Regions from separate parts of the Sphingobium aromaticiconvertens genome, predicted to be linked through region 4. Evidence: predicted binding sites of a transcription regulator. Region 4 holds the regulator's gene; each other region holds the start of a gene.
The links. Region 4 encodes LexA, which represses DNA repair genes until DNA is damaged. Its sites were predicted from a motif close to GTTCCNCNCTTGTTCT; they were not measured.

Region 1 (4,395 bases), 480 kb from region 4:
AAGCAAATGCTCAGCTTGGTCCGCACGCATGCCCTCCATTTCAAATGTCCGCGATCCGCTATGATGGCGGCCGCGCCCGACAGCAAGTGCCTCACAGCAACCTTGCCTCATCCCCGTTCCCGGCCTAAAGCCCCTGCATTCGCATGGACCCGGTGCAATTCCGGGTGGCTATTCCGGCCGCCGATCCGCCGGACAATCCCACATGACTTCAACCGCGCCAAAGTATCGCGCCCATGTGCCTTGTTGTGGATTCCTTACAATGACAACCACCCTTTCCGCCTGGCGCCGCCAATGGTTCGCCGATGCCACCGCCGCCCGATACGATATCATGGCCGGCATCGTCGTCGCGCTGGCTCTCATTCCCGAGGCCATCGGCTTTTCCATCATTGCCGGCGTCGATCCGCGCGTCGGCCTTTACGCCTCCGTCGCGATCGCGATGGTCGTCGCCTTTACCGGCGGCCGCCCCGGCATGATCTCGGCCGCCACCGCAGCGGTTGCAGTTCTGGTCGGCCCGCTGGTTCGCGACCATGGCGTCAACTATCTGTTCGCCGCGACGATCCTGATGGGCATCATCCAGATCATCGCCGGACTGCTGCGCCTGAACCTGCTGATGCAGTTCGTCTCCAGGTCGGTCATCACCGGCTTCGTCAATGCGCTCGCCATCCTCATCTTCATGGCGCAACTGCCGCAACTCATCCATGTCGGCTGGCAAAGCTATGCGATGGTCGCGGGTGGCCTTGCCATCATCTACCTCTTCCCGCGCCTGACGAAAGCCGTCCCCTCGCCGCTGGTCGCTATCCTGTCGCTCAGCGCCCTCTCCATCTGGCTGGGCCTGCCGGTCAACACCGTGGGCGACATGGGCAATCTGCCCGACGGGCTGCCCAGCTTCGCCTTGCCGGACGTGCCGCTGACATTCGATACGCTCCGCATCATCCTGCCCTATTCGCTCACCATGGCGGCGGTCGGCCTGCTGGAATCCTTGCTAACGGCCCAGATCGTCGACGACATGACCGATACCGACAGCGACAAGCGTCGCGAATGCGCCGGTCAGGGCAGCGCCAACATCATCGCCGCCCTGTTCGGCGGCATGGGCGGATGCGCGATGATCGGCCAGTCGGTCATCAACGTAACCTCGGGTGGAAGAGGCAGGCTTTCGACCTTCATTGCGGGCGCCTTCCTGCTGGTCCTGCTTACCCTGCTGGGGCCGCTGGTCGGGCAAATTCCGATGCCCGCACTGGTTGCCGTCATGGTCATGGTGTCGATCGGCACATTCAGTTGGGCCTCGATAGCCAATCTGCGCAGTCATCCGCCGACATCCTCCGTCGTGATGCTGACGACTGTCATTGTCGTGGTCGCCACCCGCGATCTGTCGCTGGGCGTGTTGGCCGGGGTACTCCTATCGGGCCTCTTTTTCGCAGGCAAAGTGCAGCGCATGTTCACGGTCGAACGGCAAAAATCGCCAGACGGCGTGCATGCCACCTACCGCGTAACCGGCCAGATCTTCTTCGCATCCGTCGATCGCTTCACCCGCGCGTTCCAGACAGAGGATAGCGCCACCCACATACTGATCGACGTCACCGCCGCGCATTTTTGGGACATTTCCGCCGTCAGCGCCCTCGACAAGATCATCGCCCGCCTGCGCCGGGAGGGCCGCACTGTCGAGGTGATCGGCTATAACCGCGCCAGTGCAGACATCATCGACCGCTTCGCCCTGCACGACAAAACAGGTGTGGAGACAGGGGCCGTGCCGCACTGACGCGAGCCATAAAGGAAAAGCCCCGGCGAGATCCACCGGGGCTTTTCCTTTGTAAAACGATAGGACGGGTCAGGCTTATTTCCCCACACGGGTCTGCGCGTCAGCATAGCGCTCGCCGGTCGCAGCGCGGGCGATGGCGCTTGCAACGGGCGCCTTGACATGGTCCAGCGCCAACTTGCGGCAAGCCGCCATCGTGCGGGTATCGGCGCTGACACATACCCGGTTGGAAGCAGAGCGAATGCGGCGCTGCAATTCCTTCTGGCCAGCCGCGTCGGACAGGTTGATGTCATGATAGCGCACGGCAGCCGTGCGGCCATTGGACTCGAACTCACCGGCGTTGGCGCTGCCAGCGGCGGCCAGCGAAGCAAGGGCGGTCAGGGCGATCAGGGTCTTGGTGGCGAACATGGTTTCAGTCTCCTCAATGCGTGTCCTTTGGACCGGCTGGCCTCTTTTTAGGGGGCGTTGGGCCTTCCGGTGCGGACGCTGCTGGTCTTTGAATGTGGGTCCAACCCGTCCTGCCCCTTCCTTTTAGTCCCGGCCTCCGGCACTCACTCGTGCGGTTCGACTGACGGCCTTCAAGCTCGGCCAACGACGCCTCCGTCGACAAAGCGCCCATGCCAGAAGACGAACGTCGCGACGAACGACAGGATGAACGACATGGAACCGAAACCATACAGCTTGCCGTAAGGGAAATAGCGAATCATGCGATCTGCGCCAGACGCAAAACGCCCCCGGTGCAAGGGATGACCGGGGGCGCATCCTGGGCGCTGTCGGGCACTTCAGGATCTCTTCAAGCTCGTAACCGGAAGACGGCAGCAAGGCCGTTTTCCCGTCCTGACCGATCATTTGGTGATCGACCATGGACATATCCAGACCATAGCGCATCGCACCATGGAGTCCGCCCCGGTTCGACCACCGACAGACGCATGCCGCCAGGTGGCATCGGCGCCCGACAAACCGCTCATGTCATCCGACCAACGACATGAACATATGGTTTTCGCGATGAAAGCAGCAATTATCCTGCGGCAAATTCCTTTCGCTAGCAATCACTCATCCGCCTTACACCTTTCGGAGACTTTATCTTGCGACGGCTCGCCCGCACGACCATATCTGCCCAGCGCCCCTTGCCCCCAAAGAACAAATATGGAACAAGTTGACCCCATGAGTCTCACACACATCAGCGTGCGCGGCGCGCGCGAGCACAACCTCAAGGGCGTCGATGTCGACCTCCCCCGCGACAGCCTGATCGTGATCACGGGCCTGTCCGGCTCGGGCAAGTCGTCCCTCGCCTTCGACACCATCTATGCGGAAGGGCAGCGCCGCTATGTGGAGTCCCTCTCCGCCTATGCGCGCCAGTTTCTTGAGATGATGCAGAAGCCCGATGTCGAGCATATCGAGGGCCTGTCCCCCGCCATCTCCATCGAGCAGAAGACCACCAGCCGCAATCCGCGCTCCACGGTCGCCACCGTAACCGAGATATACGACTATATGCGCCTGCTCTGGGCGCGCGTCGGCATCCCCTATTCGCCCGCTACGGGCCTTCCCATCAGCGCCATGACCGTCAGTCAGATGGTTGACCGCGTGCTCACCCTGGATGAAGGGACGCGCTTCTATCTGCTCGCCCCCGTCGTGCGCGGCCGTAAGGGTGAATATCGCAAGGAATTGGCCGAATGGCAGAAGGCGGGCTACACCCGCGTCCGTATAGACGGCGAAATGTATCTGATCGAGGACGCGCCCGCCCTCGACAAAAAATACAAGCACGACATCGAGGTGGTGGTCGATCGCCTGGCCGTCACCGCCGACATGACCACCCGCCTCGCCGATAGTTTCGAGCAGGCGCTGAAGCTTGCCGATGGCCTCGCCTTCATCGACCTTGCCGAAGGCCTCGTCCCCGGTCGTGAGAATGAAGCCCAGTCCTCGGGCAAGATGAAGAATAGCGGCATCCCTGCCAACCGCATCGTCTTCTCCGAAAAATTCGCCTGCCCCGTCAGCGGCTTCACCATCCCCGAGATCGAACCGCGCCTCTTCTCCTTCAACGCCCCGATGGGCGCCTGTCCGGCCTGCGACGGTCTGGGCGAGCGGCAGGAGTTCGACCCCGAACTGGTCGTCCCCAACGAAGCCCTCTCCCTGAAGAAAGGCGCTGTCGTCCCCTGGGCCAAGTCCAACCCGCCCAGCCCCTATTATATGCAGGTGCTTGGAAGTCTCGCGAAGGAGTTCGGCTTCTCGCTCGAAACCCCCTGGGCAGAGTTGCCCGGTGAAGCGAAGATCATCATCCTCCACGGCACCGGCGGCAAGCCCGTCACCCTGCGCTTTGTGGACGGCAAGAAGAGCTATGAGGTCAAGAAAGCCTTTGAAGGCGTCATCGGCAACCTCAACCGCCGCCTGCTCCAGACGGAATCCGCATGGATGCGTGAGGAACTGTCCAAATATCAGACCGCCATGCCGTGCGAAACATGCCATGGCGCCCGCCTCAAGCCGGAGGCGCTGGCGGTCAAGATCGCGGGCGAGGACATTTCCCTCTCCACCCGCCGCTCGGTGGTCGATGCGCTCAATTTCTTTACCGCGATGCCGGATCACCTCAATGACCAGCAAAACCAGATCGCGCGCGCCATCCTCAAGGAAATTGTCGAGCGCCTGGG
Region 2 (4,395 bases), on a different contig from region 4:
TCGCGGGAGAAGGGGCGGGGGCGCAGCCCCCGCCCGAGGGTCAGGCGAAAGGATCATATTCGTTGATGACGGATACGTCGCCGTCGAAGTCGTCGGCGGTGATAACCGCGAACTGCGTTCCGATCGCGATGACCATCGTTACGACCATGAGGCTTTTCGAGAGGCTGAGTGCGCTTCTGCGGGCGATCCGGATGTCGGTGAACATATCGAGGCTCCTTCAGATGCCGGCGGGTTCATCCCCGCTCGACTGGCGCCCGAAGTGTTGGTCTCGTGGCCGCGATCATCTTTTGGCGGCACGGCAAAAGGCCGTAGCGAAGCGTGCGGACCCTTTACGGGTTGATCGCATTAGGCCGCGGGAGCGACCAAGGATTGCGCCTCAAAGAGCGGGGTGAAGCTGCCGGCATGGGGGTGGCGCTGTTCCACCGTGCTGATCCCAAATCGACATCATCCGACCCCAGGCCATCGTTCGTATCTTGTTCCACGAAACGCGCGCGCTACTGTCCCGCGATGACCTGGCTGCGCTTCCCATCTTCGATCTGCCTGCTCCTGATGAGCAGCGTTGCCTGCAGCACATCCGCCGGCGCCGAGACCGGGCAGGTCCGCTATGTGACGGATGGCGACACGTTTCGTCTGGTGAGCGGCGAGCGCATCAGGATCGCCAATATCGACGCGCCCGAGATTCATGCGCGCCAGGCAAAATGCCGGCTCGAAATCGAACGCGGCGAAGCCGCATCCGAACGCGCCCGCGCACTTCTCGATGGCAAGGTCGTGACGTTCGAGCGGGTAGGGCACAGCTATAACCGGACGGTCGCGCGCGTCCGCGTCGACGGCCGGGATCTGGGCGAGGCTCTCATTGCCATGGGCGTCGCGCGACCATGGCTTCGCCGTCATCCCAAACCCGACTGGTGTTCCTGATGGATTGCCAATTCTAGGGCGAGGAAGGTCCCACCTTCACAAGTGTCGCTGGGTCCGCGGCACCGTCGAACCACCGATCGAGCGCCGCGACAAAGAGCGGGCCTCCGCCCGCTTCGGCGAACAGGGTCAGGCAGGAGCGGAGCTTCATCGCATCGACCTCGCCGAACACCGCGATCGCGGACGTCCCAATCAGATCCTGCAGCGCGCCGACACAATCGCGAAGTCGGAGCCCAAGAAGGGGATGCGCCAGATAGGCGCGCGCTTCGGTCAGCGATCCGATGGCATAGCGCCGCGCCATGTCGCTGGTGCCGAGACCGGCGATCTGCGGAAAGATGAACCACATCCAATGACTGCGCTTGGCGCCGCGCCGGATCTCGGCGAGCGCTGTGTCATAGGTCGTCGCCTGTGCCGTCACGAATCGGTCGAGGTGGAAATCCGCAGCCATCACTCTCCCATATCCTCCTGGCACCCAGGACGCGTCGCTTCGCACAATTTTTTTGCGGCCAGCAAAAGCCCGGCGGAGGCCGTTATCCACCGCCGGAGGCAAAGTCGATACGCCCCCAACGCTTGACTCTCGGGCGGACTGAATAGAACAAATAGCGAACTAATCAACCGCCCGAGTCTTTTGAATGTTATGCGCGAAGCCAGCGTCATCGAAAATCTGCGAGCGCGCATCGCGCAGATCGAAGGCGTGGGCGCCCGCCATGGATCGATTCCGTTCGGGCTGGAGGCTATCGACGCCAGGCTGCCGGGCGGCGGCATAGCGAGTGGCGCGCTGCATGAAGTCGCCGGCAGTCCCGATCTTGCCGACGATGCGAGCGCGACGATCTTTCTCGCCGGAATCCTGGCGCGGGTGGAAGGCCCGGTCCTCTGGTGCCTGCGGTGGCGCGACCTGTTCGCGCCCGCGCTCCATCTCGCGGGGCTCCACCCCGATCGCGTAATCTATGTCGAGGCGGGCAGCGACGCGAATGTCCTGCTCGCCATGGAGGAATGCCTGCGCCATCCCGGCCTTGGCGGCGTGGTTGGCGAGGTCACCAAATATAGCACCACGGCATCGAAGCGGCTCCAGCTCGCCGCCGAGGGATCAGGCGTCGCCGCCTTCGTTTTTCGGCGCGCGTCCAAGCCCGAGCAGGCCGCCGAGGGAACCGCCGCTGTCACGCGGTGGCGGATAACAGCCAGCCCCAGCGAAGATCTCGGCATCCCGAGCCTCGGCCGCGCGCGCTGGCACGTCGAGCTGGAGCGGGTGCGCGGGGGGAATCCGCACGCATGGATAGTGGAGGGCTGCGATGCGACGGGTCGTATCGGTCTACCTGCCGCACTGGTCGACAGACCGGCTGCGGCGGCAGACCGCCAAGTCGCCGCCTGACCGGCGCGACACACCAACCCCTACACGCCCGCTCGTCACGGCGATCCCCGATCATGGCCGGCGTATCGTCGCGGCGGTCGATGCCGGCGCACGCGCGCTCGGCATTGCGGCCGGCATGACCATCACCAAGGCGCGCTCGTTCGCGCCGGAGCTCGACGTCGTCGACGCGCAACCTGAAGCCGATGTCGAGGGATTGCGCCGCCTGGCGCTATGGGCGGGCCAGCGATACTCGCCGATCGTCGCGCCCGATGCACCTGACGGTCTGTGGCTCGACATTACCGGCTGCGCCGCCCTGTTCAGCACCGAGGCGGCCTTGCTCAAGGATCTCCACCGCCGCGTGGCCGCCTTCGGCGTATCGGTCCAGATCGCCGTGGCCGACACCGCGGGCTGTGCCCATGCGGTAGCGCGGCATGTTCCCGCCGGTCGGCCGGTGACGATCGAACCTAGTGATCATCGTAAAGCGATCGCACTCCTTCCTATAGCGGCGCTGCGGCTCGAAGCCGATGTCGTTGAGGGACTGCGAAAGCTCGGCTTCGAACGTGTCGAGCAATTGATCGGCGCTCCGCGCGGGCCGCTCGCCAAGCGGTTCGGCCGCAGCCTGCACCGCCGGCTCGATCAGGCGCTCGGCGCTGTGGCCGAACCGATCGAGCCGATATTCCCCGAGCATCTGCCCCGCGCGCGCCGCGGCTTCATGGAGCCAATCGCGACAGCCGAGGCCTTTGGACAAGTGATCGGCGATCTGGTCGCCGATATCGTCGATCAGCTTGGCCGGGTGGGCAAGGGTGCGCGGCGCCTCGATTGCTATTTCCACCGGGTGGACGGGCATACGCAGGTCATCCGGGTCGGCACGGCCACGCCGAGCCGCGACCAGGCCCATCTGTCGAAACTTCTTTGCGCGAAGATCGAGACCGTCGAGCCAGGTCTTGGGATCGAATCGATGACCTTGCTGGTCTCGCTGATGGAGCCCGTCGCCGCGCGACAGGGCGAGAGCCTGGAGCGCCTGGGCAAGCCCGGGCCGGATCTCGCCGCTCTGGTTGATACCCTCTCCAACCGCTTCGGCAGTCGGTGCCTGCACCGCATGGCGCCGCACCCGAGCGAGATGCCCGAGCGCTCGGCGACGAGTTCACCGGCGCTCGATACCGCGCGGGGCGCGGGATGGGACGATGATCTGCCGCGCCCCGCACGGATGCTGGCGCGGCCCGAAGCGATCGAGGTCATCGCCCTTCTGCCCGATGACGCGCCGAGGATGTTCATCTGGCGGGGCAAGCGATACCGGGTCACGCAGGGCGACGGACCCGAACGGCTGCACGGCGAATGGTGGCGTGACGCCGGGATCGAGAGCGAGCGGCCGCTCAGCATCCGCGACTATTATCAGGTCGAGACCCTGAGCGGTGGCCGTTACTGGCTGTTCCGGGCAGGCGATGGAGAGAGCCCGTCGACCGGATCGATGCGCTGGTTCCTGCACGGGGCGTTCGCGTGAGCGAGAGCGAAGCCCGTTATGTCGAGCTACAGGTCCGCTCGCTTTCCTGCGCGACGAACTCAAGGCTCGCAAGATGATCACCTGCGAGGCGCTGCGCACCACCAAGGATGGGCGCTGGATCGAACTCGCCGGCATCGTTCTCGTCCGGCAGAAACCGGGGAGTGCGAAGGGCGTCATGTTCATCACGCTGGAGGATGAGACCGATGTTGCCAACCTCGTGGTGTGGACCAAGGTCTTCGAAGCCAACCGCCGCACGGTGCTTGGCGCGTCGATGATGGCCGTGCGTGGCCAGGTGCAGCGCGAAGGCGAGGTCATCCATATCATCGCTCAGCGGCTCGACGATCTGTCGGGCATGCTGGCGAGCGTCGGCCGCCGCGCGGACGTCGCCGATATCTATCGGGTCAGCAGGGCAGACGTGGTCAGAAACCCGATGTCACCGGACCCGCGCGATCCCGAGCATCAGCCTCTGGGGCGGGCCGCGAGGGAAATCTACATTCCCGATCTGCGGCTCGGGTCCGGGATCATCCCCGGCCAACCGACCGAGGGCATCAAGATTAAGCCGCGTGATTTCCGCTGACCGCAGACATGGAAAAAGGCCCGGTGGCTCGGCTCCAGCGTGCGCGCGATCGAGAAG
Region 3 (4,395 bases), 1.1 Mb from region 4:
TCGGTCGAGCGGCGCAGCGCGCGCAATCAGTTGGTGAGCACGCTGGCCGACCACGCCATCCGACATGGCATTACCGACTATACTGGCGTCGCCGAGCAGGCCTGGTTTGACCAGATTTCGCGGTTCGGCTGGGATTGCCGGGCGCTCGGACCATCGGTGCGTCATGGCCGTGACCTGTTGGTGGGCCTCCATATTCGTATCGATCATACCACCATCGACAAGCTGCGCGCGGGCGGCGTGTACGAGCCGATCCGCTTCGCCCTGATCGGTAGCGACGTCGAACCATCGGCACGCGGAGGAGACATGCTGTCATGAACCCGCTCGAAACGATCGATCATCTGGCCGCGGTGCAATATTGGACCGGTCGCCTCCTGCGTGACGGCTTCTGCATCATCCCCGACCTGCGTCCCCCTTGCGCGCTCCAGGCGCTGGAGCGGGATCTCTCGCCCATCTTCGAGGCGACGCCTTTTTGCGAGGGCGCTTTCTATGGCGAGCGGACCAAGCGTTTTGGCGGCCTCCTGCGCCGCAGCCGTCATATCGCGCCGCTAGTGGAAGATCCGCTCATCGTCGGAATCGCGCACGAAATATTGAGCCCCGCATGCGACCGTATCCAGCTCAATGTCGCCCAGGCCATCGAAATCCACCCCGGTGCGCTGACGCAGCTGCCGCACCGCGATCACGACATGTGGCAGGGCGCCAAAGGCTCGCATGAATATCTGCTCAATGTCATGTGGCCGATCACCCCGTTCACGGCGGACAATGGCGCGACCCAACTCTATCCCGCGAGCCATGGTGCAGCCGGCATGGCCCGGCAGGATTATGATGAGCCGATCGCGGCGACCTGTCTGCCAGGGTCCGCGATCCTTTTCCTGGGTTCGACGCTGCACGGCGCGGGCGGAAACAACACGAGCGAGGTCAGGCGCGCGATCGTCACCGGCTATTCACTGGGTTGGCTCAAGCCCTATGAGAATCCTTGGCTTGCCTATCCGCCCCCGGTTGCGCGGACCTTCTCGCCAGCGCTGGCCGCCCTGGTGGGCTATGCCCAGCATCGCCCCAATCTGGGCAATTATGAGGGGCAATGTCCCTCGATCCTGCTCAGAGACGAGATACCTGCACATATTGCCGCTATCGATGCGCTCCGGCCCGACCAGATGGATCTGGTCGATCATTACCTTAGCCGACAGGTGCCAGGGAACGACAGGCCCTGGCTTCAAGACAATGGCGCGGGCAAGGTCGGGTGAGTCCGGCGCAGATTCTCGAGCGCAGTTACCAGACGCTCAAGCAGCGCCTGATCGAGGGCGGATTCCGTCCTGGGCAGCGTCTGGAGGCTGCCCGGCTTGCAGACGACATGCATGTCAGCATCACGCCTGTCCGGGACGTTCTCAACCGGCTGACAGGGGAAGGACTGGTCGAAGCCATCGCAGGCGGCGGCTTCTACGTGCCGTCGCTCGACGAGAGTATGTTGCGTGACCTGCTCGACTGGAACGCAGCACTTGCCCTGCTGGCCATCCGCAAGCCAAGATCATCTATCGGCAGTGTCACGACGTTGGAGCATGATGCATCGGATGTGCCCGAACGGACCGCGCGTCTTTTTCTCCGTCTGGCCTTGAGGCAAGGCAATAGTGCGTTCACCCGCGCTGTTGAAAGCGCCAATGATCGGCTCCATGCCATGCGCCAGCTGGATGAACGCGTGATTGGAAACACGCGTGATGAACTGGCGGAATTGGAATCGGCCGCTGAAACCGCGACTGCATCAGCATTGGCCAAGCACGTCCGGCAGTTTCATGCCCGGCGAAAGGGCCGGCTCGCCACCTATATACGCCTGTTGCGAACTTCGCCCTCCGTGCCTGGAGTGTAATGGCCAAGGCGATGACCGACTATTGAGCGCGCGATCGCATCATCATGTCCATTCGGCAAGCAATGACTTTCCATAGCTTTACGCCGGCCATGTCTCCCGCAACGGCAATGGTACCGATCCGTTCGGCTGCCTTGGGCGGTGCTTGCTCACCATGCTGCTTCATCACTATGGACACCTTCCCCCACAAAAACTGGTCGTGCGTCATGCCAGGGTGATCCGTTCGACGGCAATCAGGTCAAAACCGTCACGCACGCCGATGATGGCAACGCGCTTGCCCAGCAGAGGCCGCCAGGTCTTGGTGATCTCCAGTCGCCATTCGCCGCCGTCGGATACACGCAGCACCGGATAGAAGTCGCCTTCCAAAAGAATGCCGGTCAGTTCATGGCGCGTTCCTCTCGGCATCAGCGGCACTGCCCGCGTGCATAACGATCCCATCGCAGGACAGTGCCGGACCTGATCATGCCGCAGCTTATGTCGCCCGTGCCTGGCAGCGTACACCATGCCGCCGTGCGACCGCCCCGCGCCGATCCATTCGACACGCAGCGCATGGCCGGCGCCGATACAAGAATATGGCCGGTACGCGCCTTGCCTTTCGCTCCGCCCAGCAGGCGCACCAGCCGGTCCCGTGCTGCAATAGCCGATGCCTTGGGACAGGGGTGCCCCTGTTTGCATGTGCCGTCCATCTCGCGGGCAGCTATACCGGCCAACCGTATCTTCGGACCTTCGGCACACCAGATAGGGCCGTCCCCGTCCCAGACATGGGTCGGCGTACAGGCAAAGGCCTGCCCGGATGCCAGAACGACCGCGGATAGGACGGCAAGCATGAGCCTCGCTTCAGCCTTCGGCCAGGATGGTCATGACGCTGTCGAGACTGCCTTTGACGACGAGATAATTTCCCTTCTCGAAATTGACTGCGCTGGTGTCGTTCTCACCGCGGTAGCGTCGAACGAAACTGACCCGATCGACATTGACGACTACCAATTCGCCCTCTGTCGTTTCCAAACGCACATATCCGTTCATACACATCCCGATCGCCTAAACCGCGACGCTAGCGTGGCTGTGGAGGATTGCACAGCCGCTATGCCGTCTATTGTTCAAGATCAGGAAAGCGGCAGACTATTCAGCACGACTGACCCTGTGCATAACCCGATCTACCGCGGGCTTACCGTCATAAAGGCAGCGTCATCTGGCGGACGTCAGGAATTGTCGGGGGATGCTCGATCGCCGCGATGACGCTTTGCGCCAGTTCCACCGCCGCCTGTTCGCGTAGGCGCTCGTTAGGTGCGGTGAGGGCGACGCGTGCCCAGGCCGGGGCGTGAAGCAGGCTCTGCGCGAGCCAAAGAGAATCAGGGTGAGTCATGACCTTGACCGTAGAGAACATATCAGGAACGAAGCAAGAGGCTTGCGATGAAATTGGCGATCGCTAGGCTGCCTGGATGTGCAATCATTATCGAACTGATCCGGACAATAAGTCCCCCGACTACACCACCCGCATTGCCGAGGTGCCGGCCGTAAAAGCCAGATGAGCGCAGCTTGCTGTTAGGGGTCGTTTACCCGATGTGACTGAATACCGCTTAACAGGCAGCCTTTCAGCAAGGGAGAACTGCCAATAAACCGTCAACGCTGCCCACGATTTGGCATGCAACAGCCCCCCCCTTCCCGGTCCAGCCCCGGCGCCATGATGCTGGCTCATGCGATAGATCCGGCACCACGCCGTTGTGCCAAGCATCCGTGGGTCATGGCAACTGCGAATGTTATCGACATTCTCCACACCCTCGTCCGTGATGAGGCCAAACGGCGCATGGCCAGGGGCGTTGGTAAACTGGCTTCCCACAGCATCTCCGCAACTGCAAATTTTGCAGCGGTGCGAAAGGCCGGAGGGCCGCTTACTGGAACTTGATGGCGCGATTTGCTAGGACGCGAGTATGGCGAACCAAGCGATCATCACTGACCCCCAGCGCGTAACCGAAGAGGGCACTTCGTTCGGGACGCCCAGCGGCGTCGAACAGGAGCTGCCGAGCGAGACCGGCAACGACCTGCAGATCGCCGAACCGTTCAATCCAGACGATATCGACGTTACGACGCGCTCGATGACCATTGATCTCCTCCTGTCGCGGATCCGCAGCAAGGCCATCGATCTCGAGCCGGATTTCCAGCGCCGGCGCGGCATCTGGACCGATCGTCAGCAGAGCCGACTGATTGAGTCACTGCTCCTCCGCATTCCCTTGCCCACGCTTTATGCCGCCGAAGACGAGGAAGAGGATTGGGCGATCGTCGACGGCATTCAGCGCTTGACTACGATAACGCGGTTCATCGATCCCGACGCGATCGAGGACACCCCACTCAAGCTGACTGGGATGGAATATCTCGGCGAATCCTTCAACGGCAAGCTGTTCGACGATCTTCCCGCGCGGCTGAAGCGCCGTCTGCGCGAAACCGAGCTGGTCGTTCACGTCATCCGCCACGGCACCCCGCAGGAAGTGAAGTTCAACATTTTCGCGCGGATCAACACTGGCGGCATGCCGCTCTCAGCGCAA
Region 4 (4,395 bases):
CCGCCATGGTGGCGCGCGAACAGCCAGTTGAAGAGCGCCGTGCGCGCGCCACCGATGTGCAGGAAGCCCGTCGGCGACGGCGCGAACCGCGTAACGACCTTCTGCTTATCTCCGGTTGCGCTCACCCTGATATTCCCCGACATCTGCTGTTCTGATCCATGAATGCGACGCCCCCTAGCATGGCTTTCGAGCCACGACAAACCTGCGCGGGGGAGAGTGCGAATCCCGTGGTTTTTCGGGCTTTTCCGGCCGTGGAAGCGTGGTTGGAATCGCAGCGCGAACAAGTGGGCCTCTGGGCGCCGGTTGCATTGGGCGCGGGAATCGCTGCCTGGTTCGCCCTGCCGGACCGGGCCGCATGGCTGGGCTTTTGCTGTCTGGCGCTTGGACTGGCCTGCGCCGCCTGCCTGATGCCCCGTGAAAGTCGATTGCGGCAGATGCTGGTGATTGGTGGCCTGCTGGCCTGCCTAGGCTGTCTGTTGATCTGGGGCAAGGCACTGCTGTTGGGGCAGCCGCCGCTGACACGGCCTGTTTTTACCGAGATGGCGGGGGAAGTCCGGTCGGTTGCCGCCATGCCAGCGCAGGGTGTGGTGCGCGCGATGGTACGGCCGCTGGATCGGGGTGATTTGCCGCAGGCGATCCGCGTCAATATTCGCGAGGGCGATGTGCCGACAGGGTTGGGGCGGGGGCGGTGATCCGCTTTCGTATCCGCCTGATGCCGCCCGCGCCCGCTGCCGTGCCGGGCGGATATGATTTTGCACGGCGCGCTTATTTCCAGGGGATCGGGGCGACCGGGCGGGCATTGCGTCCGATCGAAGTGGTGAAGGCGGCGCCCGAAGGCAGCGCCTCTTTGCGCGCCAGATTGTCGACACATATCCATGGGCAGGTGGCGGGCGGAGCAGGTGGCATCGCAATGGCGCTGGCGACCGGCGATCAGGGTGCGATACCTGAAGCGGATGCACAGGCCATGCGCCGCAGCGGGCTGGCGCATCTGCTGTCGATCAGCGGCCTGCATGTAACCGCGCTGATCGGGGCCGTCATGCTGATGACGTTGCGACTGGCGGCGCTGAGTCGATGGGCAGCGCTACACTTGCCCCTGATGCTGATCGCGGCGGGTTGCGGAGCGCTGGGAGGCCTTGGCTACACATTGCTGACCGGGGCTGAGGTGCCGACGATCCGGTCCTGTGTAGCAGCGTTGCTGGTGCTGGGCGGGATGGCGATGGGCCGCGATGCGATAACCTTGCGATTGGTGGCGGCGGGAGCGTTGGTCGTGCTGGTCTTTTGGCCGGATAGCCTGATCGGCCCCAGTTTCCAGATGAGCTTCGCCGCGGTGGTGGCACTGGTCGCGCTGTCGAGCAGCCGTCGCTATCGCGCGCTGACCGCGGCGCGGGATGAGGGGTGGGTGGCAAAGGGACTGCGGGGCATCGCGGCGTTGCTGTTGACTGGCTTTGCTGTGGAGATCGTGCTGGCGCCGATCGCGCTCTATCATTTCCATCAGGCGGGAATGCTGGGTGCTTTTGCCAATCTGATCGCGATCCCGCTGACGACCTTTATCGTCATGCCGTTTGAGGCTCTGGCTCTGGCGCTGGATGTGATCGGGCTGGGCGCGCCTGCCTGGTGGGTGGTGACGCACTCTTTGGACCTGTTGCTGGCGCTGGCGCACCGGGTCGCGGCCAGCCCGATGGCGGTCGTGCTGGCGCCGGCCTTTTCGCATCTCGTCTTCGCCGCAATTGTGGGCGGGGGGCTGTGGTGTCTGTTGTGGCGCGGATCGGTGCGCTGGTTGGGGCTGGCGCCGGTGTTGATCGGAACGGCGATCATCGTGCTGACGCCGTCGCCTGACCTGCTGGTCACGAGCGACGGACGGCATGTCGCCCTGCGCCTGCCCGACGGCGGCATGGCGTTACTGCGTGCGCGGGCGGGTGATTATGTGCGCGATGCATTGGCCGAGAGCGTGGGCTATGATGGCACATTGTCCGCTCTTGCGGATATGCCGCAGGCCCGGTGCAACCCGGATCTGTGTGCTGCGACGATGCGGCGTGGTGAGCGGCGCTGGCAATTGCTGGTGACGCGCAGCAAGGCGATGATCGACCCGCGGATATTGGCGAAAGATTGCGCGATTGTCGACATCGTCGTCAGCGATCGCTGGCTGCCCCGTTCCTGTCGCTCACGCTGGCTGAAGATCGACCGACGGATGCTGGCACGGACGGGCGGGATCGCGATAAGCCTGAAGACGGGCAGGGTTGATCGGGTCAGGCCGGAGGGCGACACCCATCCCTGGTTGCCGCCAATCCCGCCACCACGTCCCCTGCGCCGTCCGATTGGCGGGCCATCGTTACAGGCCAGTCCTCAATTATAGCGGCGCAACAGGCCCGCGAGCTTGCCCTGGATTCGTACCTGAGCCGAATCATAGACTTGCGGCTGATAGGCACTATTGGCCGGATCGAGCCGGACCTGCGCGCCTTCGCGCCGGAAATATTTGAGCGTTGCTTCGGCTTCGTCAATCAACGCGACGACGATCTGTCCCTCGCGCGCGACGTCGGTGCGCTGGATAAGAGCGAAGTCGCCATCGAGAATGCCTGCCTCCATCATCGAATCGCCGGATACTTCCAGCGCATAATGATCGCCTGAACCCAGCAAGGCGGCGGGAACGGAGAGCATCGTCTGCCCCTCCATCGCCTCGATCGGCACGCCCGCCGCAATGCGGCCGTGCAGCGGAATTTCGATCACGTCATTGGCGGCGACGGGGATTTGGGAGGGGGTCTTGGGCGCAAGTTGCGGCACGCTTGGTACGAGCGCGGATCGGGATGTCCGGTTCATCGCTTCGGGCAGTTTCAATACTTCCAGCGCGCGCGCTCGATTGGCGAGGCGACGGATGAAGCCCCGTTCTTCCAGGGCGTTAATAAGACGGTGAATGCCCGATTTTGAGCGCAGATCGAGCGCTTCCTTCATTTCCTCGAAAGAGGGAGACACGCCGCCTTCCTCCAGTCGATGATGAATGAAGAGAAGCAGTTCCTGCTGTTTTGCCGTCAACATCGCCTTTGTCCCTCGCATATCTGGAACGAATGAAGAACGCATAGGAAACGGAAGGAGGCAAGTCAAGCGTTTGGGTGATTATCCTGTCAGGTCAGCGGCAGGGTGATGACTGCATCGCCTGCTTTGGCGGCGGGCGATTTTGCGGGGCGCAGGATCAGGCAGTCGGCGTCGGCAAGGGAGGCGGTGGCCGCACTGTCCTGCGCGGTGAGGGCGACGATCCGGTCGCCGCGATGGAAGGCGCGGAGATATTCGTCCCGTTCGGCGGTCGGGGCCAGGGGTGCGTCGATGATTGCTTCGATCTGTCGGGGAAGGGGCTGGGGTGCGCCGCTCATATGGCGGACCAGTGGGAGCAGGAAGAGAAAGGCCGTGACGAACGCCGAGACAGGATTGCCCGGCAGGCCCAGAAAAACGGCGCTGTCCAGGGTTCCGGCGATCAGCGGCTTGCCGGGGCGCATTGCGATCTTCCAGAAATCGAGCGTGCCGCCGACCGCAGCGAAGGCTGGACGAACGAGATCATGATCGCCGACCGACGCGCCGCCTGTCGAAACGATGATGTCAGCTTCGCGCACGCGATCGAATGCAGCCATCATGGCGGCAAGGTCATCTGGCACGATGCCAAGGTCGATGACTTCGCAGGGCAGGCCCGCGAGCATCGCGGGCAGCATGACGGCGTTGGAGGAGGGCAACTGGCCCGGCGCGATGGGCTGTCCTGCCGCCACCAATTCGTTACCGGTGGACAAAAGGGCGACGCGAACCTTGCGCGCGACCGGCAACAGGCCATGGCCGCCCAGCACGGCAAGGCCAATATGGGCGGGGTTCAGGCATGTGCCAGCGCGCAGAAGAACCGTGGATTCACGGAAATCCGACCCCGCCGGACGGACATGCTGGCCCGATGCCGGAGCGTTTGGAAGTCCGCTGATCTGGTCGCCGATGCGTTCGGCATTTTCCTGGATCAATATGGCGTCGGCGCCCGGTGGCACGGGCGCGCCGGTGAAGATGCGGCAGGTTTCGCCCGGCGCAAGTGGTGTGGGGATGGCCTGTCCTGCGGCACTCTCGCCTGACAGTCGCCACGGGCCGGGCCATTCAGCAGCGCGGATTGCATAGCCGTCCATGGCGGAAAGGTCCGCCCATGGCTGGCTACGCAGGGCGATGATGTCGTCTGTCAGCCATCGGCCTACGCCTTGTGCGGCGGCAACGGAGTGCGATGGGAGGCGGCGGCCCAGTGCCAGCAGGCGCGCCTGCGCTTCTGCGACGGGCAGCAGGCTCATGGCCTCCCCCTCACGGCCACGCCCTTCACGAAGCCCGCCAGTCCCCGGACTTGCCGCCCGACTTGGCGAGCAGGCGGACGCCGCTGATCACCATCGC

Region 1: uvrA (excinuclease ABC subunit UvrA) is a predicted target of LexA. The motif match lies at 2,891-2,906, and genes of this name have one in related genera.
Region 2: WFR25_RS25265 (ImuA family protein) is a predicted target of LexA. The motif match lies at 1,505-1,520, and genes of this name have one in related genera.
Region 3: WFR25_RS22415 (DUF6771 family protein) is a predicted target of LexA. The motif match lies at 3,233-3,248, and genes of this name have one in related genera.

Annotation. Positions count from the first base shown of each region.
Region 1 is NZ_JBANRJ010000001.1:3,016,172-3,020,566, forward strand. It holds sul1 at 143-198, shown strand; gene WFR25_RS14385 (SulP family inorganic anion transporter) at 260-1,756, shown strand; gene WFR25_RS14390 (UrcA family protein) at 1,832-2,161, opposite strand; gene WFR25_RS14395 (hypothetical protein) at 2,332-2,460, opposite strand; gene uvrA (excinuclease ABC subunit UvrA) at 2,918-4,395, shown strand, end outside.
Region 2 is NZ_JBANRJ010000002.1:123,075-127,469, forward strand. It holds gene WFR25_RS25250 (hypothetical protein) at 41-205, opposite strand; gene WFR25_RS25255 (thermonuclease family protein) at 550-915, shown strand; gene WFR25_RS25260 (DUF1810 domain-containing protein) at 929-1,360, opposite strand; gene WFR25_RS25265 (ImuA family protein) at 1,550-2,281, shown strand; gene WFR25_RS25270 (DUF6504 family protein) at 2,202-3,761, shown strand; partial or broken gene WFR25_RS25275 (OB-fold nucleic acid binding domain-containing protein) at 3,796-4,338, shown strand.
Region 3 is NZ_JBANRJ010000001.1:4,617,504-4,621,898, forward strand. It holds gene WFR25_RS22380 (acyl-homoserine-lactone synthase) at 1-315, shown strand, start outside; gene WFR25_RS22385 (phytanoyl-CoA dioxygenase family protein) at 312-1,241, shown strand; gene WFR25_RS22390 (GntR family transcriptional regulator) at 1,238-1,858, shown strand; gene WFR25_RS22395 (DUF6961 family protein) at 1,878-2,063, opposite strand; gene WFR25_RS22400 (DUF5818 domain-containing protein) at 2,060-2,260, opposite strand; gene WFR25_RS22405 (thermonuclease family protein) at 2,260-2,682, opposite strand; gene WFR25_RS22410 (hypothetical protein) at 2,693-2,878, opposite strand; gene WFR25_RS22415 (DUF6771 family protein) at 3,027-3,218, opposite strand; gene WFR25_RS22420 (DUF262 domain-containing protein) at 3,784-4,395, shown strand, end outside.
Region 4 is NZ_JBANRJ010000001.1:3,499,994-3,504,388, reverse strand. It holds gene gltX (glutamate--tRNA ligase) at 1-143, opposite strand, end outside; gene WFR25_RS16670 (hypothetical protein) at 228-692, shown strand; gene WFR25_RS16665 (ComEC/Rec2 family competence protein) at 689-2,353, shown strand; gene lexA (transcriptional repressor LexA) at 2,344-3,030, opposite strand; gene WFR25_RS16655 (molybdopterin molybdotransferase MoeA) at 3,117-4,298, opposite strand; gene moaC (cyclic pyranopterin monophosphate synthase MoaC) at 4,324-4,395, opposite strand, start outside.